Regions from separate parts of the Rahnella sp. R3(2024) genome, predicted to be linked through region 1. Evidence: predicted binding sites of a transcription regulator. Region 1 holds the regulator's gene; each other region holds the start of a gene.
What was found. The regulator PurR, encoded in region 1, represses purine synthesis genes. The targets are predictions, from matches to a motif close to CANGCAAACGTTTGCNTG.
Positions count from the first base shown of each region.

Region 2: ABSH60_RS17330 (L-serine ammonia-lyase) is a predicted target of PurR. The motif match lies at 4,041-4,058, and genes of this name have one in related genera.
Region 3: gltS (sodium/glutamate symporter) is a predicted target of PurR. The motif match lies at 2,431-2,448, and genes of this name have one in related genera.
Region 4: purE (5-(carboxyamino)imidazole ribonucleotide mutase) is a predicted target of PurR. The motif match lies at 3,401-3,418, and genes of this name have one in related genera.

Region 1 is NZ_JBHGBU010000001.1:3,958,001-3,963,732, forward strand. It holds gene cfa (cyclopropane fatty acyl phospholipid synthase) at 1-122, opposite strand, end outside; gene punC (purine nucleoside transporter PunC) at 473-1,684, opposite strand; gene punR (DNA-binding transcriptional activator PunR) at 1,821-2,726, shown strand; gene purR (HTH-type transcriptional repressor PurR) at 2,924-3,949, opposite strand; gene ABSH60_RS18060 (YnhF family membrane protein) at 4,283-4,372, shown strand; gene ABSH60_RS18065 (NlpC/P60 family protein) at 4,537-5,451, opposite strand.
Region 2 is NZ_JBHGBU010000001.1:3,813,427-3,819,158, forward strand. It holds gene ABSH60_RS17320 (TerC family protein) at 1-570, shown strand, start outside; gene ABSH60_RS17325 (EAL domain-containing protein) at 625-2,217, opposite strand; gene ABSH60_RS17330 (L-serine ammonia-lyase) at 2,649-4,013, opposite strand; gene ABSH60_RS17335 (CoA pyrophosphatase) at 4,207-4,809, opposite strand; gene pabB (aminodeoxychorismate synthase component 1) at 4,806-5,732, opposite strand, start outside.
Region 3 is NZ_JBHGBU010000001.1:2,168,873-2,174,604, forward strand. It holds gene ABSH60_RS09840 (AsmA family protein) at 1-831, opposite strand, end outside; gene ABSH60_RS09845 (solute carrier family 23 protein) at 982-2,376, opposite strand; gene gltS (sodium/glutamate symporter) at 2,615-3,826, shown strand; gene ABSH60_RS09855 (PTS sugar transporter subunit IIC) at 3,884-5,209, opposite strand; gene recG (ATP-dependent DNA helicase RecG) at 5,425-5,732, opposite strand, start outside.
Region 4 is NZ_JBHGBU010000001.1:3,346,867-3,352,598, forward strand. It holds gene ybbP (putative ABC transporter permease subunit YbbP) at 1-1,720, shown strand, start outside; gene purK (5-(carboxyamino)imidazole ribonucleotide synthase) at 1,762-2,826, opposite strand; gene purE (5-(carboxyamino)imidazole ribonucleotide mutase) at 2,823-3,332, opposite strand; gene ABSH60_RS15035 (tRNA-(ms[2]io[6]A)-hydroxylase) at 3,513-4,145, shown strand; gene lpxH (UDP-2,3-diacylglucosamine diphosphatase) at 4,129-4,851, opposite strand; gene ppiB (peptidylprolyl isomerase B) at 4,863-5,357, opposite strand; gene cysS (cysteine--tRNA ligase) at 5,585-5,732, shown strand, end outside.

The DNA.
Region 1 (5,732 bases):
ACTTTAAGGTCAAAAGGGCGATTACCATTAATCTGGATGTCGGCGGAAGATAACATTTCGCTGACGATCCGATACCACTGATTATCCTGAATGCTTTGGTCTTCAATACACGATGAACTCATAGCTTCTCCATCACTTTCTCTTCTGACTTATTAACCTGCCGGGAAAAGCAAAGGCTATTTGTGCAGGTCTTTATGAGAACAGACGACTCAGCGCCCCGTCCGATATTCGACACCAACAGAGGAAATTTAGAGGAACCCCTGCAAACCAACAGGTTTACAGGTCAATCATCCTTGAAATAATAGTGTGACGCGATCCGCGTAGCACACAAAAGCTTGTAATAAAGATTTTGTAAAAGTGTTATTTTTAGAGGTTTTATTGAGTATAGGCTCGCCTGCATGCATTCTCAATAGTTAATCGACTTGAGAACTAATGACCTTTAAGTGATTGTAACTCAAGGTCATTATTGCGATCAGTGAGTAGAGCGTGCTTCAGTCTGCTGACAGGACTCTTCGCTGTCAGCCTGGCGTTTTGTTTGTCGTTGTGACAACCAGCGACCTAAAACTACCAAGATGAGTGTAGACAGCATGGTGGTAACTGTCGCCATAAGAGGTTGCGCAATAAATGCGGAAACCATCAGACTGGCAATAAAACATAGCCCTAACTGCAGGGTATTCTGCAATGCGGCGGCTTTGCCTGTATTAGCAGGAAATGGCATTAATGCATTTGCGACGACAATTGGATAGATTGCACCATTCACCAAAGCCATCAAACAGAACGGAATCAGCAGACTCACCAAACCGGCATCGGTGAACATGGCAATAACAAACAGCCAGACAACGCTCAGGCAATAACCTGCTAATAAAAATGGCAGAATTTTGTTGCCATCCATTTTGCTGATCATTAACCGGCAACCAAAACCCCCCAGCAGGAACGCAATGGTCTGCGGTACGTAGCTCAGGCCAATAACCGCCGGTGTGTAACCCATATCACTCAAAATGAACGGTGAACCGGTCAGCCATGCGAAAAAACCCGCAGAGCAGGCGGCGTAAATCATCACATTACCCGTGTAAATACGGGAAGTGAGCAAAGTACCAAAACCGGCTTTATTTTCGGGAGGATGTTCTGCGTGCTTTTTATCACGCAAGGTCAACGTGGTGATAAGGAGGATCACCGTAACCCCCGTCAGCAGAGCGAAAATCGCTTCCCAGTCAAAGTGATTCAGTACCCATGCGCCGAGCAGCGGTGCCAGAGCCGGCGAGAGTGCGACCAGCGGCATGATGCTGGCGAAGGTTTTTTTTGCCACATCCGGTGAGAAACGGTCAACGACGATCGCCTGCCATGTGACTGCGGCGGCACACACACCAACGGCCTGTAAGAAACGCAGCGCCAGCAGCGCACGCACATTTTCCACCCACAAAATACCCAGACAGCCAATGGCAAACAGCGTCAGGCCGATAAGCAGCACCGGTTTACGGCCAATGCGGTCGGAGAGGGGGCCCCAGAGCAGTTGTCCGATCGCGAAACCACCGAGGAAAATACTCAGGCTGGCGCTGATCATGCCCGGACTGGTCATCAGGCTGATTTGCATCGCGCTGAAGGCGGGAAGATACATATCTGTGGCTAAAAAGCCGAGCATGCTCAATCCGGCGAGATAGAGCATAAATCCAAAGGAGGGTTTCATTTTTGTCTCGTTAATTTATGTATTGCAGATGATGTGATGCAGAAAACAGTTGGGATGCAGAGTTTAACGCTTTGATAACAGTCTTGTGAAACGCTAATATTTGCAATCTGCTGTGAAAAATATTGAAGGCTAAGTGATGTGGTCAGAATACGCCCTTGAAGTAGTTGATGCGGTAGCACGTACCGGTAGTTTCAGCGCAGCAGCGCAGGATCTTCACCGTGTGCCTTCTGCCATCAGCTATACCGTTCGTCAGCTGGAGAACTGGCTGGCTGTTCCTTTGTTTGAACGGCGTCACCGTGACGTGGTGCTGACGCCTGCCGGAAAAGTTTTCGTTGATGAAGCACGGATTCTGACAAAAAAAATGATAGCTACGCGTCGGCAGTGCCAGCAGGTCGCAAACGGCTGGCGTGGCGAGCTGCGGGTGGCGGTAGACCGAATTGTGAAACCCGCCAGAACGCGGCGGCTGGTGCTCGATTTCTACCGTCATTTCCCCGATACGGAACTTATCATTCATTCCGAAGTATTTAACGGCGTCTGGGATGCGCTGGTCGATGGCCGCGCAGACGTGGCAATTGGCGCGACGCGGGCGGTGCCGGTGGGCGGGCGTTTCAGTTTTCGCGATATGGGTTTTATGGATTGGCACTGTGTCGTCAGCCCTCAGCATCCGCTTGCGCATCTCTCCGGCAGGCTGAACGATGACCAACTGCGGCCTTATCCGGCGCTGTGTCTGGAGGATACTTCGCGCACCTTACCCAAGCGTGATACCTGGACGCTGGATAATCAGCGGCGCCTGGTCGTGCCTGACTGGACTTGCGCGCTGGAGTGTCTGAGCGAAGGTTTATGCGTAGGGATGATGCCGGTTCATCGCGTGAGTCATCAGATTGAACAGCAGAAATTACAGGTTCTGGCGCTGGAGAATACGTTCCCTGACAGCCCGTGTTGCCTGACGTGGGATCAGAGTAACTCCTCTCCTTCGCTGGCCTGGCTGCTGGAATATATGGGCGATACAGAAACGATGAATCAGGAATGGTTACGGGATTAGAAAATAAACATCCACCTCTCCGGGAGGCGGATGTTTACTGGTGTGATAAATGTTTGGTCAGAACGTAACTCTTATCCCCGCATTGGCCTGATGGGAGTTAATACCCTCATCGTCTCTGTTTAAACGCTGCTGATACCGGAAGCCAGTATTGATCGGGACGAGAAAAAACGCCTGCACAGGCAGGCGTCAGATTTTTGTTAACGGCGATAATCGCGGAAAGGGCCGTCGGCTACTGACCGGCGCTCGACCAGTTTGGGATGGACCTCAATGGTCTGTGATTCTTCGCGTTTGCTGATAATTCTGTCCAGCAGCATGGTAAACGCCATTTCGCCCAGACGCTCTTTCGGCTGATGCACAGTGGTTAATGCCGGAGAGAAGTAACGCGCATTTCGCACATTGTCATATCCGATCACCGAAATATCCTGCGGTACGCGTAAACCGAGCTCATCTGCCGCACAGATAGCCCCCATCGCCATCACATCACCGCCACAGAAAACAGCAGTAGGGCGCTGTTTCTGCATCAGGATTTTGTGCATCGCCTGATACCCCGATTCCGGTTCGAAATCACCCTGAACTACCCACTCTTCGCGCAGAGGAATGTTGGCTTCGTTCAGCGCCTTGACGAAACCCTGGAACCGACCGCCACCGGTATTACGCGCCAGTTGCCCTGGGATCACGCCAATATCACGATGCCCGCGTTCAATCAGATAACGACCGGCCATATAACCGCCTTCGAAGGCGTTATCGATAATGCTGTCAGTGAAGTTTTTGCGCGCCTCGCCCCAGTCCATGACGACCATCGGAATGGAGCGGTATTCTTCCAGCATATTCAGCAGTTCATCCGGATATTCCGCGCACATTACCAGCAAGCCGTCGACGCGTTTTTGCGCCAGCATTTGCAGATAGGCCTGTTGTTTCTCCAGATTATTATGCGAGTTACACAAAATCAGCGTGTAGCCTTTGGAGAAACAGCTGTTTTCAACGGCTTCAATGACTTCGGCAAAGTAGGGCGCTTCACTTGAGGTCGCCAGCAGGCCAATGGTTTTGGTGTTATTGACCTTCAGGCTGCGCGCAACGGCGCTTGGCGAGTAGTGAAGCTCTTTGATAGCCAGCAGAACCGCGGTTTTGGTGTCTTCGGCGACGAAACGTGTTTTATTGATGACGTGCGACACGGTTGTGGTGGAAACGCCAGCGCGCTTAGCGACATCTTTAATCGTTGCCATGTAAACAATGACTCCTGAACTCACGTGTTTCAGCACGTTAGCATTATGTTAATCGTTTGCTTGCGTGGATTTCACTGCGAGCTTTTAAAAAGGCAGTGAAATCGTTGGGTGGATTCGTCAGAGTGAGGCGCAAAACGCTCTCGGGTGAAATCGACCGGCACACAGGCGTGGTAACCGACAATTTTCTCTTATAATGCAGCAAAGTGGAAGTGTTATTGTGGAATATCGCGCATGAATCAACGCGGGATTTTAGCGATGAAGTATGAGAAAATGCGTTGGCACACATTTTATGTGGCTTAATGAAACGCCACAATTGATCCGTAAGGGGGTTTTATGGACAGTAATCTGAAATTGTCGTTGATTACCACCGTTTGCGCGTTGCTTATGATTATCGCTTTCAGCTTCACCGCAGTGATGAACTAAAAGCTCTGTCATCGGGCAACAAAAAGGGCGAACCCTATACAGGGATCGCCCTTTTTCAATTTTGCACATTGACCCTTTTTCGCCGACATTCTTCCCTGCACAAACGCTTCGTTAAATGCTATTCAGTGATGATTAGCGGAACTTCAAATTTAACGAACTGCTTATTATCGGATCGTTTTCGGGGTCATTACCCGACGTGCACCTACATAATGATCTTGCCAGTAATCGTCGCCCAGTGAGGTAATTTTGATGTCTTCACCGGTACGCGGAGACTGAATAAACTTGCCGTTACCGACGTATACCCCGACATGGTCCGCGGCACCGCGGTTATTAATTCTAAAGAAGACCAGATCGCCGGACTCCAGTTCACCGCGTTTCACCGGTGCGGCATCGCGCAGGTGGTACATCTCGTTGGCGGTGCGTGGCATTTTGATACGAATCAGATCTTTATACGCGTAATACACTAAACCACTGCAATCGAAACCGGTATTGGGTGAGGTACCACCCCAGCGATAAGGTTTGCCGACCTGGTGCATCAGCTTGGTCATCGCCGTTTGCTGAGCATGCTGATAACGTTTCTTGTGGGTCGCGCTTAACGTAATGGGCTTGCTGTCTTCTTCGGCTAATTTCTTGCCTTTTCGGTGTCGGCCATACGCTTCTTTCTTGCTGGTCTTTGCGGTGGTGTTTTTCGCCAAAGCCCGGGTTTTACTTTTCTTATCTGCTTTGGTTTCAGCTCTGGTGGTTTTGAGTGTTTTTTCTTTCTTACTCTCGGCCTTACTTTCAGCCCGCGTCGTTTTCACTGTTTTGACAGAAGAGGCCTTTCGCGTCACCAGTTCGGTGCTTTTGACTCTCTTACTGGCATTTTTTTCCTGACTCTGTTGTTCTTTCACCGGTGCCACTTTGGTTTTTTTAGTGGTTTTCGCTGCAACCGTTTTTCGCTTTCGACGTTCCTCAGGGGCAACCTGATTAACATGACTCTTTCGCTGATCGGCAGAAACACGACTCTGCGGTGACGCATGAGCAATATTCAGAAACAGCTGGGTAAAGAGCAGCACAAAAAGCGTGAACAGTAAGCGCATAGCTTCGTTACCATAGGTGGTTAGGTTAAACATCAGAGATGTCAGAGTATTGCCTAAAAGAACCAGACAAAACAGCACGAATTGCATCGATTCTAGATCATATTGTGAGAAAAAGTTAATAGCTTTTAAAACGTCGAAATAAACGCCATTTTTAGTGAATAAAATGACCGTTTTTCAGTAGGTTAATATTTGTGTTAAACCATGGCGAAATGCAAATCCCTGGTTAATGTCATCGCCAAAAATGTTATTCTCGATGAATCTTTATTTTAGTGAGCCCGCAC
Region 2 (5,732 bases), 140 kb from region 1:
CTGTTCCCGATTTGCCGCCATTCGCTGGATGACGTGATCGGTGTGGTGCGTGCGAAGGATCTGCTGGTGGCGCTGGAAAACGGTGAAAGTATCGTGGCCTTTGCCGAAAAAACGCCGCCCATCGTGGTGCCGGAAACCATGGATGTCATCAATCTGCTGGCGGTGCTGCGCAAAGCGAAAGGGCGTCTGGTGGTGGTCAGCAACGAGTTTGGTGTGATTCAGGGGCTGGTTACGCCGCTGGATGTGCTGGAGGCGATTGCCGGTGAATTCCCTGATGAAGATGAAACGCCTGACGTGATTGCTGATGGCGACGCCTGGATTGCCAAAGGGGGCACGGATTTACATCTGTTGCAGCAGATCCTGGACATCAACACGCTGGTCAGCCCGGACGATGATTTTGCATCACTGGCGGGGCTGCTGTTGTCGAAATCAGGTCAGATGCCTGTGGCCGGTGAAGTGATTGATATGGCGTCGCTGCACTTTGAAATCCTCGAAGTGACGGATTACCGTATTGAGCGTGTACGGATAACGAAAATTCAGTCTGAAAACGGGTGGGAAGAAGACCAGTAACCGCGGTGTACTTCTGCTGAGAACGGCGACTTCGGTCGCCGTTTTTTATGGCTGTTATTCGTCAGACTCATCTTCAACCGGTTGCAGTGCCTGAGTCGATTTCTCGTAGCGCGCCAGCCAGATCGGAAACACCTCAATCGGCATTGGCCGGGCAAAATAGTAGCCCTGCAGGGAGTCGACTTTACGTTTACGCAAATAATCGACCTGCTCACGGGTTTCCACCCCTTCGGCAATCAGTTTCAGATTAAGGCGCTGCGCCAGCGTGATGATCGTATCCGTCACCGTGGCATTGATGGCATCGGTGCCAATTGAGGCGGTAAACGCCTGGTCGATCTTCAGCACGTCTGGGTTGAGCGTTTTCAGATAACTCAGTGAACTGTGGCCGGTACCAAAATCATCGATGGCCAGTAAAATCCCCATCTCCTTCAGTTGAGAAATCTCGGCAGCTCTGAGCTCCTGCAAGCGTGTGCGTTCCGTCAGTTCCAGCATCAGTGAGACGGAAGGCTCAGCGGGAAGCCAGATTTTGCGGATATCATCCACAATTTCCATATTATTGAAGTGCTGCGCTGCGACGTTAATACTGACGTAAAACCCCGACGTGGCGGGGAAAACGGCGAGATTATCGGTGACAGTTTTAATCAGATAGCGGGTAAGCGCGATGATTAATCCGTGCTGCTCGGCGAGCGGAATAAACACATCTGGCGACACCCATTCCTGCCTGCGATTTTTCCAGCGCATCAGCGTTTCCACGCCAATGCAGCGGCCATCGACGCTGTTAATAATGGGCTGGCAATACACCTTAAATTCGCGGTGCGAAATCCCGTGGCTTATCGGATAGGCAAGGCTTATCCGGCTGCCTGACAATAAATAGACTGCTGTCGCCGTCAGTAAGCTTATCAACATGGAAAGAGGCAGATGAGACGCCAGCTCTGACCACGCCAGCGCCGAGGCCTCTTCACCATAAATGGACACGGTGAAATCATAATTTGGCGACGTGACGGTCAGTAACGGCTGCTGCGGCAAATTCACGCTGGGAATAATTTCGTTCTTTCCATATTCCAGACTTTGCTTCATGACGTTCAGAACAATATGGCGCGCATACGGCGGTTGCGGTTCGAGCAGGAAATTCGACAGGATCCCGATGTTGTACACAAACAGCTGACCGTTAAGATTATCGGGCGTGGCGGGCTGCCAGAGCAGCAGGGTTGGGATGTTCAGCCGGCTTAATTTCGCAGCGCGAAGTTCCAGCCGCGTTTTGCCTTGCGCGATATCGGGCAGCGTTTTATCGAGGCTGAGATCCAGTGCACCAATCAGGCTTGAGCAGGTGATGGTGCCATTATTGACGAGGGTGATAGAACGCAATGTCTGCATCAGAGCGACAGTTTGCTGCAAGGCCGGTTGTAATTCACGGCAGGTCAGCGCCGGATCGACAGGGGTGGATTGCGCAGCAGGTATAGCGGGTTCAAGCAGTTTTTCGAGTTTCTGAACGGTGTGTAAGGCGACGCGTTGTTGATCGGCGGTGATCACCTGGCTTTGTTCATAAATACGGATACTGAGTGTTAACAGCAGGGTAAAAATACCCATCGCGCCGGCCAGTGCAAGGCGATAGTAGCGATACTTCGCAAGTCCGGTCTGGGAGAACAGCATCGTTCTAATCCTTTTATCCCGTGTAAAGTGCAGGCTTACAAGTGTTCATTTTAAAGGTTTACCGATGCAAAACAGCCGTTTCATTATTATTGATAGTAGCCGTAAATCGCCGGATGCTCTTCCTGCGTGAAGAAGGAAAATCAGAGAAAATCCAGATCTGTGACGTTGTCACTTACTTAGCGTCTGTTCATTTTATCTTATACGTGGTGGTACAGAGTGAAGCAGTCTGTGCGGCAAAACAAGCGGAAATCAGCATGCCGCACCTGCAGGGTATAAGCAAGTCTCACGGCCATTAAGTATTGATAATACAACAGGTTTTTCTTAACAAAGATTTAATGACTAAGTGACAGTTCCAGGCTGATATATCCTGCGGCGAACGGGTGAAAAAACAGTTCTTCGCCGCCGCAGGCACAAGGAAAACCTCGGTAATATCAGTCGCACTGTACCTTGATCGCCAGACCGCCGCGGGAGGTTTCACGGTACTTGGCGTTCATGTCTTTACCCGTTTCGTACATGGTTTCAATCACTTTATCGAGAGAAACCCGGGGCTCACTGGTGCGGCGCAGCGCCATGCGTGCTGAGTTAATGGCTTTCACCGAGGCAATCGCATTACGCTCAATACACGGCACCTGAACCTGACCGGCGACAGGATCGCAGGTCAGACCGAGGTTGTGCTCCATCCCGATCTCTGCGGCGACGCAGACCTGCTCCGGGCTTCCGCCCAGCAATTCTGTCAGACCGGCCGCGGCCATAGAACAGGCGACGCCGACTTCGCCCTGGCAGCCGACTTCAGCGCCGGAAATAGAGGCATTCATCTTATAAAGAATACCGATGGCGCCGGACGTCAGGAAATAGCGCAGATAAATGTCCGGGCTGACCGACTGAATATATTTGTCGTAGTACGCGAGCACCGCAGGAACAATCCCGCAGGCACCGTTCGTCGGTGCGGTAACCACGCGTCCGCCGGCTGCGTTTTCTTCATTCACCGCCAGCGCAAACATGTTCACCCAGTCGATGACGTTCATCGGGTCTTTTGACAGCTGGTCGTTTGATACCAGCATCCGGCGCAGTGCCGAGGCGCGGCGGGGGACACGCAGCGGGCCGGGAAGCACGCCTTCCGTGTTTAAACCGCGATCGATACAGGCCTGCATGGTGTGCCAGATTTTCTCGAAATACTGCTCGATTTCCTGTTTGCTGTGCTGTGCCAGCTCGTTTTTCATCATCATGCCGGAGAGCGACAGGCCATTCTCTTTGCATTTCGCCAGCATTTCACTGGCCGAATTAAAGCTGAAAGGCACCGCCACTTCATCCAGCACCGGCTGGCCGAAATGCTCGTCATCGACAATAAAACCGCCGCCGACGGAGTAGTAGGTTTTGCTGTAAACCAGCTTGTCACCAGCAAAAGCGTGGATCTGCATGGCGTTTTCATGACGCGGTAAATTCTCGCTCCGGAAAACCATGCCCGTGTCGCGCGGGAAATCGACTTCGTGCTGCGTTTCACCCAGCGGCAAACGCTGACGTTGCTCAACGTCGCGGATAAAGTGGGGAATACCGTCGATGTCGACGGTATCTGGCTGGTTACCCGCCAGACCTAAAATAATGGCGATATCTGTGTGGTGGCCTTTACCTGTCAGTGACAGGGAGCCAAAAACGTCCACGGCGACACGCGTAACGGCAGGCATCATGCCCTGTTCGAGCAGGTCATCAGCGAACTGTTTGCCTGCTTTCATCGGGCCCAAAGTATGGGAACTGGAAGGGCCAATCCCGACCTTGAACATGTCGAAAACGCTAATCACGTCGAATACTCCTGTAATTGATAACGGCAGGGAACGGGATCCCTGACACCCATAACTGAAATCTGACCCCGTGGGGAGATCTGATCTTATGGGTAGATCCATAGTGTAAAAGGGGTTAAGACCAATAGTTTCATTTTTCGCATGAAATAAACTTATTTGATGCGAAAGTGTGATCGATGTGTAACCAGTGAGGTCAGTCTTTAACCTGCCGGGCCAGCTGACGAATGATCGACGCGGTAAGTCCCCAGACAAATTGTTGCTGATACCAGGATAAATACACCCGGTGGTGGATCCCTCTGCGATGAATATCCAGAGAGTGATAGCGGGCCAGATCGAACGCTTCCTGCAGCGGCATTTCGAACAGTTCTGCCACCTCGTCTTCCTGCGGGTGGAATGTCACATCCACCGGTAACAGGCCAATGACCGGGGTCACCTGAAACCCGCTGCTGCTGTCCTGCGGTGCCAGTGTGCCTAACACGTGCACTTGTTCGGGTGGGATGGCGACTTCTTCCTGCGCCTCGCGCAGCGCGGTGGCAATAATCGACGCGTCGGTGGCATCGGCTGCGCCGCCGGGAAACGCCACCTGGCCGGGGTGCTTGCGCAGGCTGTCTGAGCGCCGGGTCAGTAAAATGGTCGGTTCTTCACGGCAAATAATGGGGATCAACACCGCGGCATGACGGGTTCCGCGCAGCTGTGGTGCGGGCAGGCGCGGCTGCTGCAACTGAAAGCGCAGAATAAAATCTTCCACGGCGGGCGAAAATGCCTGCAAGGTCGGCTGTTGTTCCAGCAACGTCACGGCTGTACGTCTCCTAACTGTGGCAGGATGCGGGCAATTTTATCGAACGTCTCCTGATATTCGGCCTGTTCCTGACTGTCTGCAACAATGCCGCCGCCTGCCCAGCAGTAGATTTTCCCCTGCTCGGTAAGCAACGTGCGGATAGTGATATTGCTGTCCATGGTGCCGCAACAACTGAGGTAAGCAATACTGCCGCAGTAACCGTTTCGTCGCTGCGGCTCGAGTTCTTCGATGATTTCCATCGCGCGCACTTTCGGCGCACCGGTGATCGATCCGCCAGGGAAGCAGGCACGCAGCAGGGCGCTGGCGTGGCAGTCGTCGGGTAACTGCGCGGTAATGGTGCTGACCAGATGATGAACAGCCGGGAAAGGCTCGACCACAAACAGTTCGGGAACCCGCACGGTGCCGGGCGTCGCCACGCGACCAATGTCATTACGCAGTAAATCGACGATCATGAGATTTTCGGCCCGATCTTTTTCCGACGCGGCCAGACGTTCAGCCTGACGGGCATCTTCCTGCGGATCTTCACAGCGCGGCAACGTGCCTTTGATAGGGCGGGTCTGGATCTGCTTATTCTTAAGCCAGATAAAGCGTTCCGGCGAAAGGCTGAGCACGGCGTTTTCCGGCAAGCGCAGAAATGCCGAGAACGGCGCGCGGTTGGCCTGATTCAGCCGCAGGAAAGCCTGCCATTCATCTCCCTGATAAACAGTGGAAAAACGCTGCGCCAGATTGATCTGATAACAGTCACCGCTGTGAATATATTCCTGAATCTGGCGGAATTTCTCGCCATATTCCCCGCGGCTCATGTTTGCCTGCCAGGGCGCATTCAGGCGAAAAGACGCGGAGCTTACCGGCTGCGCATGCGCTTCCAGCCAGCGCAGACGTACCTGCACATCGCCATGACAGACCAGCGTCAGACGTTG
Region 3 (5,732 bases), 1.8 Mb from region 1:
AACGGAAAGATCCACATCGCTGAATGCCCAGTCAGTGCCTTGCAGACGGGCGTCGATCAGGTCCATCCGCTGAATGGTGACTTTTGGAAGGGTTTGGAAATCATCGAAAAATGCAGAAAGTGATTTTGAGGTTTGCAGACGTACATTGCTCAGACGCAGATTTTCGATATTCCAGCTGCCGTCCGCCGCCTGGCTGGCCTTACCCGTAAGCTGGCCCCGCGCCAGGTCGCCGCCGAAATTCGCGAGTGTCAGGTTTTTATTGTTCAGGTTACCCTGGATCAGGACGTGTTCGGCTGGCAGCCCGTTGACGGTCAGCGTCGCGGCACTCAGCTGGAAATCGGCTTTATCGCCCAGCAACTGGTGTGCTTTCGGTTGCCACGGTGAAATACCGGCGTTGATTTGCTGGCCCTGGATCTCCAGCCCCGCCGCGTTACCGGTCAGCGCCATTTTACTCAGCTGAAGCGTGTTCGCCTGCAACGGTAAATTCATGGCGGAAGGACTGACGTTCAGGCGGCCATCAACCAGAACCACTCGGTCGAAAAAGCGCGGTTCTGTTATCTGACGCCAGCTCAAATCCAGATCAACTTCGCCAGCACTGAGCGTCTCAGGCTGATTTTTTTGTCCGAAAATGACATGGGTTAGCGTAATCCGTCCTGGCGTGGACCAGTCATGATCGATTTTTTCGACGGCGAACCGGTAATCACTGTTATCCGTGACCCAGCTGCTGACCCTGCCAGCGGCCCAGCGCGTTTGTAATAGGACGTAAACCAGCACAATCGCCAGTACCAGAAGCAGAACGAACGTCAGCAAAATTTTACCGATAAATTTCATCGTCTGGGGCCTGTAGCGTGAATTAGGGATAAAGGTTCTCTGTTTATGCCGTAAACAGCGAAATTTCTCAACAGCTTAGCAGACTGGAGACAATAAAAAGCGGCAGGGGTTCCAGACTCCCTGCCGCGGTGACATTCATCTTAATGTCGGTTATGACTTTTCGTGAGGGAAAACCAGATTCAGAACAATCGCCGTAATCCCGCCTGCGGCAATCCCGGAGGACAGCAGCGTCTTAATCCAGTCTGGTGCAAACTGCAGGATCAGCGGCTGCTGAGAAACGCCCATGCCGACGGCCAGAGACAGCGCCATGATCATGATCGCGCGGCGGTTCAGACGTTCACGAGCCACTATGCGTACCCCGGAAGCGGCAATGGTGCCAAACATCACGATAGTCGCGCCACCCAGAACCGGCTCTGGAATGTGTTGCACGAATCCGGCGACCGCAGGGAAAAGCCCCAGTACGATCAGCATCAGCGCCACCACAAAACCTACGTAACGGCTGGCAACGCCGGTCAGCTGAATTACGCCATTGTTTTGTCCGAAACAGGAATTCGGGAACGTATTAAATACCGCCGAAAGCATCGAGTTCAGACCGTTTGCCAGTACGCCGCCCTTAATACGTTTCATGTACAGCGGTCCGCTGACCGGCTGCTCTGACACATCAGATGTGGCAGTGATATCCCCGATGGTTTCCAGCGACGTGACCATAAAGATCAGCATCAGCGGGATCAGCAGATTCCAGTCAATTCCCAGTCCGTAGTACAACGGCGTCGGGAAGGTGATCCAGCTGGTTTGCGTCGCTGGCGTAACCGTGGGCAGCATTCCCATCATCCACGCCGCCAGATAGCCCACCGCCATCGCGATGACCAGTGAAGCGACCCGCAGGTACGGGTTACGCTGGCGGTTCAGCAGAATAATGACCACCAGAACAACCGCAGCCAGCATCAGATTTTTCGGTGCGCCAAAGGTGTGGTCGCTCATTGCGGCGTATCCGCCACCAATCGAGGTCAGCCCCACCTGAATTAACGACAGACCGATAATCATCACCACAATCCCGGAAACCAGCGGGGTGATCACCCGGCGCGCCAGATGCAGGAAGCGGGACAGAATGATCTCAGTACAGGACGCCAGCATCAGCGTACCGAACAGAGCGGCCATCATGGTCGGCACATCCGCGCCACCATTTTTCAGCGCCAGTCCACCCATAATCAACGGAGACACAAAGTTAAAACTTGTTCCCTGAATCGAGAGTAAGCCCGAACCCACCGGCCCCCAGGTTTTAATCTGCAAAATGGACGCCAGACCAGAGGCAAACAGCGACATGCTGATGATGTGCTGGGTGTCCTGCGCGGGTAATCCCAGCGCCTGACAAATCAATAATGCCGGAGTAATGACCGCAACAAACATCGCCAGCAAATGCTGGCAGGCGGCAAAAAGTGTCTGCGGGAGTGGCGGCCGGTCTTCGAGCCGGTAAATCAGTTCACTTTTGGGCGGGCGGGAGAGTTCAGGTTGCTGTGTTTCTTGTTCTGCGGTTTGCGTACTCATGTTGTGGCATTCCAATAAGCGGCAAAGCGGGCATTTTTATTGAAAATGACCACAAAAGCAATCGTTTGCTTATGGCAATTTAAAACCATGTATTTGAGTTAAGTTGGCTTATGTGCGCTGTTTTTCTTGCCTGATGCCGGTTTTATGACTTCTAATTCAGTTTCTGGGAAAAAAGAAATTACTGATATTCATATAATTAGATGATTTTATTGGATTTAATACAAAATGGAGTTCTTTAATGATTCAGCTCGATACCTACGGCACGCTGGTGGCTGCCACGCTGGTTCTCCTTTTAGGACGCAAATGCGTCCAGTCGGTCAAACTTCTCAAGAAATACACCATTCCTGAACCCGTTGCGGGCGGTTTACTGGTCGCCGTGATGCTCCTGCTAGCCAACCGGATCATGGGCTGGGAAATCGGATTTGATATCTCGTTAAAAGAACCCCTGATGCTGGCATTTTTCGCGACCATCGGCCTTAACGCCAATCTGGCCAGCCTGCGTTCAGGGGGGAAGAGCCTGATGCTGCTGATATTTGTTGTCGTCGGATTGCTGTTGCTGCAGAACGTCATCGGCATAGGAATGGCAAAAATGCTGGGTATGGACCCGCTGATGGGGTTGCTGGCCGGTTCTATCACGCTCTCCGGCGGGCATGGCACCGGCGCTGCCTGGAGCAAGGTTTTCGTCGAACGCTATGGTTTCGAAAGCGCGACCGAAGTGGCAATGGCCTGCGCGACCTTCGGATTGGTGCTCGGCGGTATTATTGGCGGGCCGGTTGCCCGCTATCTGGTCAGTCACTCTTCCACACCGAACGGTTCTCAGGATGACGCGGCCGATCCCAGCGCATTTGAAAAACCGTCCATTGGTCGCATGATCACGCCCCTGGTGCTGGTGGAAACTATCGCGCTGATTGCCATCTGCCTTACCGCTGGCAGCCACATTTCGTTATTGCTGCAGGGATCCGCCTTTGAAATCCCGACCTTTGTTTGCGTCCTGTTTGTCGGCGTGATCCTCAGCAATCTTCTGGCGTGGCTGGGTTTTTACCGCGTCTTCGATCGTGCAGTGTCGGTGCTCGGTAATGTCAGTTTGTCGTTGTTCCTGGCGATGGCCCTGATGAGCCTGAAACTGTGGGAAATGGCGTCGCTGGCGTTACCGATGATGGCAATTCTGCTGGTGCAAACTGTTGCGATGGCGCTTTACGCCATTTTTGTCACTTACCGGGTCATGGGCAAAAACTATGATGCCGCCGTTCTGGCGGCGGGGCATTGTGGGTTTGGCCTGGGCGCCACGCCGACGGCGATTGCCAATATGCAGGCAATCACTAATCAGTTTGGCCCTTCGCACCTGGCTTTTCTGGTTGTCCCTATGGTGGGGGCGTTCTTCCTGGATATCGCCAATGCCATCGTCATTAAGCTGTTCCTGATGTTGCCTGTCTTCCCGGCGATTCTGTAAAAAAATAAGGGCGCAGAAACGACTGTTTCCGCGCCCATCTTCTCTTTTCAACGTGGCTTAATTCAGGGCGTCTGCCTGCTCCGTATAGACTTTTTCCTCTTCCGCGGCTTTCTCCTGCGTCAGTAACTGCTTCTCGTAGACTTTAAAGAATGGATAGTAAATCACCATGGAAAGCGCCATCAGCATGATGACCAGAATTGAAACTTTGAAATCCCAGCCCATCGCCCACGCCGCACCAATCGGTGCCGGAGATGTCCAGGGAACCAGAGACATCATGTGCGGCAGAAGGTTGGTTGAAACAGCCAGATAGGCGACCACGGCATTGATCATCGGCGCCAGAAGGAAAGGAATGAAAAATACCGGATTCATGACGATCGGCGTGCCGAAGATCACCGGTTCATTAATGTTGAAACAGCTGGGAACCAGGCTCAGTTTCCCCATGGTGCGCAAATGCGCTGATTTACTGCGGCAGAACAGTAACACCAGCCCCATCGTTGCGCCGGAGCCACCAATGACGATCAGAAAATTCCAGAATGCCTCGGTCATAATATGTGTCATCGGCAATCCGGCGGCCAGAGCTGTCTGATTGAGGCCGAGATTGGTTAACCAGAAAGCCTGTAACATGCCCGAAACAATCGCAGAACCGTGGATTCCAGCAAACCATAGCAAATGACAAATCAGCACCGCGAGAAGTACGGCAGGCAGGGAGTCGGCGGCAGAAATCAGCGGTTCGAACAGTGCCATAATCGCCTGTGGCAGCAACATATCAAACCCGGACTGCACCAGTAAGCTGATGGGGAAAAGCGTAATCACGACGGCAATAATGGGGATTAACAGATCAAACGAATGCTTGATGTTCGAGGGAACCTGCTCGGGCAGTCGTATGCCGATATTGTATTTTTTCAGCAACCGCGTCAGTTCGGTTACGTAAATAGCTACCAGTATCGCGGTGAAAATCCCCACGCCGCCCAGCGCTACCGTTGACATCTTTTCATCGACCTGTGGCGCCGCCACCAGCAGGAAAGACATGAGCGACAGCATGGCCGTCATAAACGGATCCAGTTTGTAGCTTCTCGCCAGATTGTAAGCAATCGAGGCGGCGATGTAGATCGACATGATGCCCATGGTCATATTGAACGGCGTGAGTATCTGGACTTCATATTTCGCTGACAACGCCAGCCAGCTGCGGGCGAACCCCCATGATGATTCCGGCGAAAAAGGAGGATGCACGAAAACGAGTAAAAACGATCCGACAATCATAAACGGCATTGCTGAAATAAAGCCGTCACGCACGGCCATAACGTGCCGCTGAGAAGATAACCGGGCCGCGAACGGACTGATTTTTTGTTCTATAAACTGAAAGAGTGACTGACTGATGCTCATAATGATAATGGCCTTATGATGAAGAAATCACACAGGGTTGCCTTAATTATCATCAGTGTAGATGCGGGGTATGAAACCGGTTACCGACTTTGCGCCAGTCTGTGAAGGTCATCAAATAACCCGTGAAGAAAGAGAGTGCAGGCCGTTTTGAACAAAACCCGGAGGAATGTATTCTTCGGAAACATCATTTTTAATTATGTTTTCTGAGGGGAAAGTCAGGCGTTGGTGTAACGAACGCGCTCCGGCAGCCAGCGTTCAATCAGTGCTTTAGTATGGTCGGGGAATTGCTGCTGGAGATAGCGTGCGATGCGCTGTACATCCGGGATCATCGCCTGATCGCGCAGCAGATCGGCCACTTTGAACTCTGCGCTGCCCGTCTGGCGCGTGCCCAGTAATTCTCCCGGACCACGGATTTCTAAATCTTGCTGCGCAATCACAAAGCCGTCGTTGCTGTCACGCAGAACCTGCAAACGCTTCTGTGCAGTCTTGCTGAGCGGCGTTTTGTATAGCAGAACACAATGGG
Region 4 (5,732 bases), 610 kb from region 1:
GCGCTCGCAGCAGTTCCTGACGTTATCAGCATTGCTGACGCTGATGCTGTCGATTGCCGCCATTGCCGTGTCGATGGGGCACTACTGCCGCAGCCGTTACGATCTGGTGGCGGTGCTCAAAACCCTCGGCGCGGGGAAAAAAGCCCTGCGCAGGCTGATCATCGGCCAGTGGGTTGCGGTGATGGTGCTGGCGGGGATTTGCGGCAGTCTGGTCGGTCTGGCATTTGAAGCGGTGCTGATGAAAGTTCTGGCACCGGTACTGCCTGCGGCGCTTCCTCCCGCCGGTGTCTGGCCGTGGGTCTGGTCGATGGGCGCGATGGTGGTGATCTCTTTCCTGATTGGTATTCGCCCTTATCGCCAGTTACTGGCTACGCAGCCATTGCGCGTGCTGCGTAATGATGTGGTCGCCAACGTCTGGCCGCTGCGCTACTTCCTGCCGGTTATGATTCTGGTGGTGGTCGGTCTCCTGGCGGCGCTGATGGGCGGAAGTTCGCTGCTGTGGTCTTTGCTGGCTGGCGTGCTGGTGCTGTCGTTGCTGCTGGGCGTGATTGGCTGGGGGGCGCTGTTGTTACTGCGTCGTCTGACTTTCCGTCAGTTGCCGCTGCGTTTAGCCGTTAACCGCCTGCTGCGACAGCCGTGGGTGACGCTCAGCCAGCTGGCGGCGTTCTCCATGTCGTTTATGTTGCTGGCTTTGCTGCTGGTGATGCGCGGGGATTTGCTGGATCGCTGGGAGCAACAGCTGCCGCCGGACAGCCCGAATTACTTCCTGCTCAATATCACCAAAGAGCAAATTCCGCAGGTGACGGATTTCCTGCATCAGCATAAAGCGCAGCCGGAAACCTTCTATCCGATTGTGCGGGTTCGCCTGACCGGGATTAACGACAAGGTCGCCACCGAGATCATCAAACCGGACGACGCGGGCGGTGAAGCCGTAAACCGTGAACTGAATCTGACCTGGATGGAAGGGCTGCCGGATCATAATCCGCTGGTGGCAGGCAACGGACCGCCGAAAGCCGGTGAAGTGTCGATCGACGAAGGGCTGGCGGGGCGTCTGGGGCTGAAACTCGGCGATACCGTTACGTTCAGCGGCGATACCCAGGAGTTCAGCGCCAAAATAACCAGCCTGCGAAAAGTGGACTGGGACAGCCTGAAGCCGAATTTCTACTTCATCTTCCCGCCGGGCGCGCTCGACGGCCAGCCGCAAAGCTGGCTGACCAGCTTCCGTTATCACGGCGATGACCGCACCATCACGCAGCTCAACCGCCAGTTCCCGACGGTGAGCCTGATGGATATCGGCTCGATCCTGCGTCAGGTAGGGCAGGTATTGCAGCAGGTGAGCAGGGCGCTGGAAGTAATGGTGATTCTGGTGATGCTGTGCGGCGGTTTACTGCTGCTGGCGCAGATTCAGGTCGGCATGCGTCAGCGCCGTCAGGAGCTGATCGTTTACCGCACGCTGGGCGCCAGCAAAAAGATGCTGCATCGCACGCTGTGGTGTGAGTTTGCCGTGCTCGGGCTGGTGGCCGGTGTCGCTGCCGCCATCGGTGCGGAAGCCGCATTGTGGCTGCTGCAACGCAAAGTGTTCGATTTCCCGTGGGAACCGAATTACCTGATGTGGATCGCCGTACCGGTGGTGAGCGCGTTGCTGCTGTCGGTCTGCGGTGGCTGGCTGGGTGTGCGGTTACTGCGGGGAAGGGCGTTGTTCAGGCAATATGATTCGTAGTGTTTAAACTCCTCCCCTTCACAGGGGAGGAAGCCTGAAAATCACAGCTTTTCAATCGCCCATTCAATACCGCTGGCGTATTCTGCCGGCAGCATCGGGATCAGTGCGTTGAGATTGTCTTTCAGCAGGCTGGCGCTGGCGTCGTTGAGATTCAGGTGTCCGACTTTACGCCCAGGACGCACTTCCTTCTCATACCAGTGCAGATTGACCAGCGGCAGACTCAGCCATGCTTCTGACACCTCTGTTCCAATCAGATTCACCATCACCGACGGCGTACTGACCACCGGTTGCGGCAACGGCAGACCGAGGATCGCGCGCAGGTGCATTTCAAACTGGCTGTAGGATGCACCGTTTTGCGTCCAGTGACCGCTGTTGTGCACGCGCGGGGCCAGCTCGTTAATCAGCAAACCTTCACTGACCACGAAACATTCCATCGCCATCACGCCGACGTAATTCAGTTCGTTGAGGATGGCTGACAACATGCGTTCAGCCTGCTGTTGCAGGGCGGCGTCCGGCTGCGGCAGCGCGACGCTGGTGCGCAGAATGCCATCCTGATGCAGGTTATGGGTTAGCGGGTAAAACACGGTTTTGCCGTCATGACCCCGCGCACCGACCAGCGACACTTCGCCGGAAAAATTGATGCCCTGTTCAACGATGCATTCACCGTAGCAATCCTGCGGCAGCGTATTTTCTTCGCCGGAGCGCAAACGCCACTGACCACGGCCGTCGTAACCGCCGACGCGACGTTTCACAATCGCCAGTTCGCCAATTTCGGAGAATACCTGCGGCCATTCGGCGGCATCGGCCAGTAACTGCCAGGGTGCGGTTGCCAGACCGAGCTGATCGAGCAACTGTTTTTGCGTCAGGCGGTCGGCCAGACGCGGGAAGATTTCGCGGTTAACAAACGCATTGTGTGTCGCCAGTTCGCGGGTCAGCGCGGTTTCCGGCCAGCGTTCGATTTCAGCGGTAATAACGCTTTGCTGATACGGCACGGCTTCCGGTTCGGCATCCAGGCCGACGGGAAAAACGGCGATCCCCAGCGGTTCACCGGCCTGACGCAGCATTCTGCCTAACTGGCCGTTTCCGAGCACGCAAACCGGCTTCATGCTTGCTCCCGTGGATCGGGATTATTCAGCACTTCATCGGTTTGCGCGGTGCGCCATGCGGCCAGACTTTTCGCAATCTCAGCATCGTGCAGCGCGAGAATCTGTGCGGCCAGCAGCGCAGCATTTGCCGCACCGGCTTTACCAATCGCCAGTGTCCCAACCGGAATGCCGCGCGGCATTTGTACGATGGAATACAGGCTGTCGATGCCGCTCAGCGCAGCACTTTGCACCGGCACACCGAGCACCGGCACCAACGTTTTCGCTGCCAGCATACCGGGTAAATGCGCCGCGCCGCCTGCACCCGCGATGATCACATCAAAGCCATTCGCCGAAGCCTGTTCAGCGAAAGTGAATAATTTGTCCGGCGTGCGGTGTGCGGAGACGATATCGACATGGAAAGGAATATTCAGCGTTGTGAGGACTTCGGCGGCGAACTGCATGGTCGCCCAGTCACTTTTAGACCCCATAACGATGGCGATTTTTGCCGGGGTAACGTTGGATGACATGTCTGTAAAGCTCCTGTGATTCGGAAATAGAAACTGCGAGGGCGCAAATGATATCATGCTCACGGAGCAAGGAAAACGGTTGCGTCGCCGGAATACGGTGCATTTTTGATGAGAAGTGGCGGGCAGATTTGTATAATCCGGACCACACTATGATGAGCAATCAACACTGGAAACTGAATGATGACGCAGGCTTTACTGGCACCGATTTATGATTTTCTGCACTGTGAAACACCGGCTTTGTGGGTGGATGTGGCGCTGGAAAATCAGGCGGTGATGCTGATTGATCACGCCAACTGTGAAAAAAAAGCGGCGGCCACGGCGATGAGCCTGATGACGAAATATCTGGATCGCACTGAACTGCTGTTTTGCGCGGCGCGCCTTGCGCGGGAAGAACTTCATCATTTCGAGCAGGTGGTGGAAATCATGCAAAAACGCAATGTCACCTACACTCAGCTTTCACCGTCGCGCTACGCCAGCGGGATGATTAAACATACCCGTCATCATGATGATTTAAATATTCTGGTCGACCGCCTGATTATCGGGGCGTATATCGAAGCGCGTTCCTGCGAGCGTTTTGCCAAAATCGCGCCGCATCTCGATGACACGTTGTCGCGTTTTTACACTTCGCTGCTGCGCTCAGAATCACGTCATTTTGCCGATTATCTGGCGCTGGCGGAGCAATATGCCGGAGGAGACATCAGCGATCGGGTAGAGTTTTTTGGCAGAATAGAAGCGGAACTGATTTTGGCGCCGGATGAGCAATTCCGTTTCCACAGTGGTACGCCGGTGTGCAGCCTTAAAACGGGAAACTGATCAGCTCTACGTTATCGGCGGTGACTTTGACCATCGACCCTTCTTCGTGCCACGCCCCTAACACCACGCGGTGGCCGGTTTTCGCCCCAAGCTGTACATCATGGATAGCGGGGCGATGGGTGTGGCCGTGGATCATCCATTCTACGCCTGCCGCCTGCATGTCATTCACCACCGCCTGCGGGTTCACATCCATAATTTCCTGTGATTTTCCCTGATTAGACGCTTTGCTGTTGGCGCGCATTTTGGCGGCAATACCTAAACGCCATTTCAGCGGCAGCATCAGGAACAACTTTTGAATCAGCGGATTATGCACTTTCTTGCGGAAGTTCTGATAGGCAACGTCGTCGGTACACAACGTATCGCCGTGCAGGATCAGGACGCGGCGGCCATAGAGTTCGAGGACTTTTTTCTCTGGCAGCAGGGTCATCAGGCTGTCGCGCGCAAAGCGGCGGCCAAGCAGAAAATCGCGGTTGCCGTGAATGAAGAAGCAGGGAACGCCTTGCTGGTGTAAGTGGTTTAACGCCGCAGCGATGTCTGCGTGTAACGGCTGTGGATCATCGTCGCCAATCCAGGCTTCGAATAAATCCCCGAGAATGTACAGCGCGTCGGCCTGCGGCGCATCTTCGCGTAAAAAACGCAGAAAACCGGCAGTGATTGCCGGTTCCTGTGCGCAAAGATGAATATCTGCGATAAAAAACGTGGTCATCCCGACGTTGATTATTCGCTGACTGTGACGCTTTTGATCACAACATCTTCTTTTGGAACATCCTGGTGCATGCCGCTGCGGCCGGTTTTCACTGCGCGGATCGCATCAACCACATCCTGACCTTCAACCACTTCTGCGAATACGCAGTAACCCCAACCCTGTGCGTTTTTGCCGCTGTGGTTCAGGAAATCGTTGTCAGTTACGTTGATGAAGAACTGTGCAGTGGCAGAATGCGGATCGTTGGTACGCGCCATCGCCAGCGTGCCTTTGGTGTTTTTCAGGCCGTTGTCTGCTTCGTTTTTGATCTGTGCGTCGGTGTTTTTCTGGTTCATGCCTGGCTCAAAACCGCCGCCCTGGATCATGAAACCATCGATAACACGGTGGAAAATTGTGTTGTCGTAGAAGCCTTTACGGCAATAGTTCAGGAAGTTTTCAACCGTAACGGGTGCTTTGTCAGCAAAAGTTTTTACTACGATGTCGCCGTGGTTGGTGTGGAAAGTGACCATATTAATCATCCTGCTTATGTTGATGTGTGCTCTCAGTAAGAGCCGCTACTATAGCCTTTTCTTATACCATAACTCAAAAGTTGCCGTCAGCAGGCGGTTTGTGAGGACTAAAGCCCGTCCGGCGGCCTTATGCCGTTTCGGTGAAGGCGTTTTCGTTATATTATGAGCCCGAGCGTCGCGAAAGCGCGCAACCATCATTTTCTACGCCCAACACACGGAATAGCCTGATGCTGAAGATTTTTAATACCCTGAGTCGCCAAAAAGAGGAATTCAAGCCAATTCATGCCGGTAAAGTCGGGATGTACGTGTGTGGGATCACTGTTTACGACCTGTGTCACATTGGTCATGGCCGGACTTTTGTGTCTTTCGACGTGG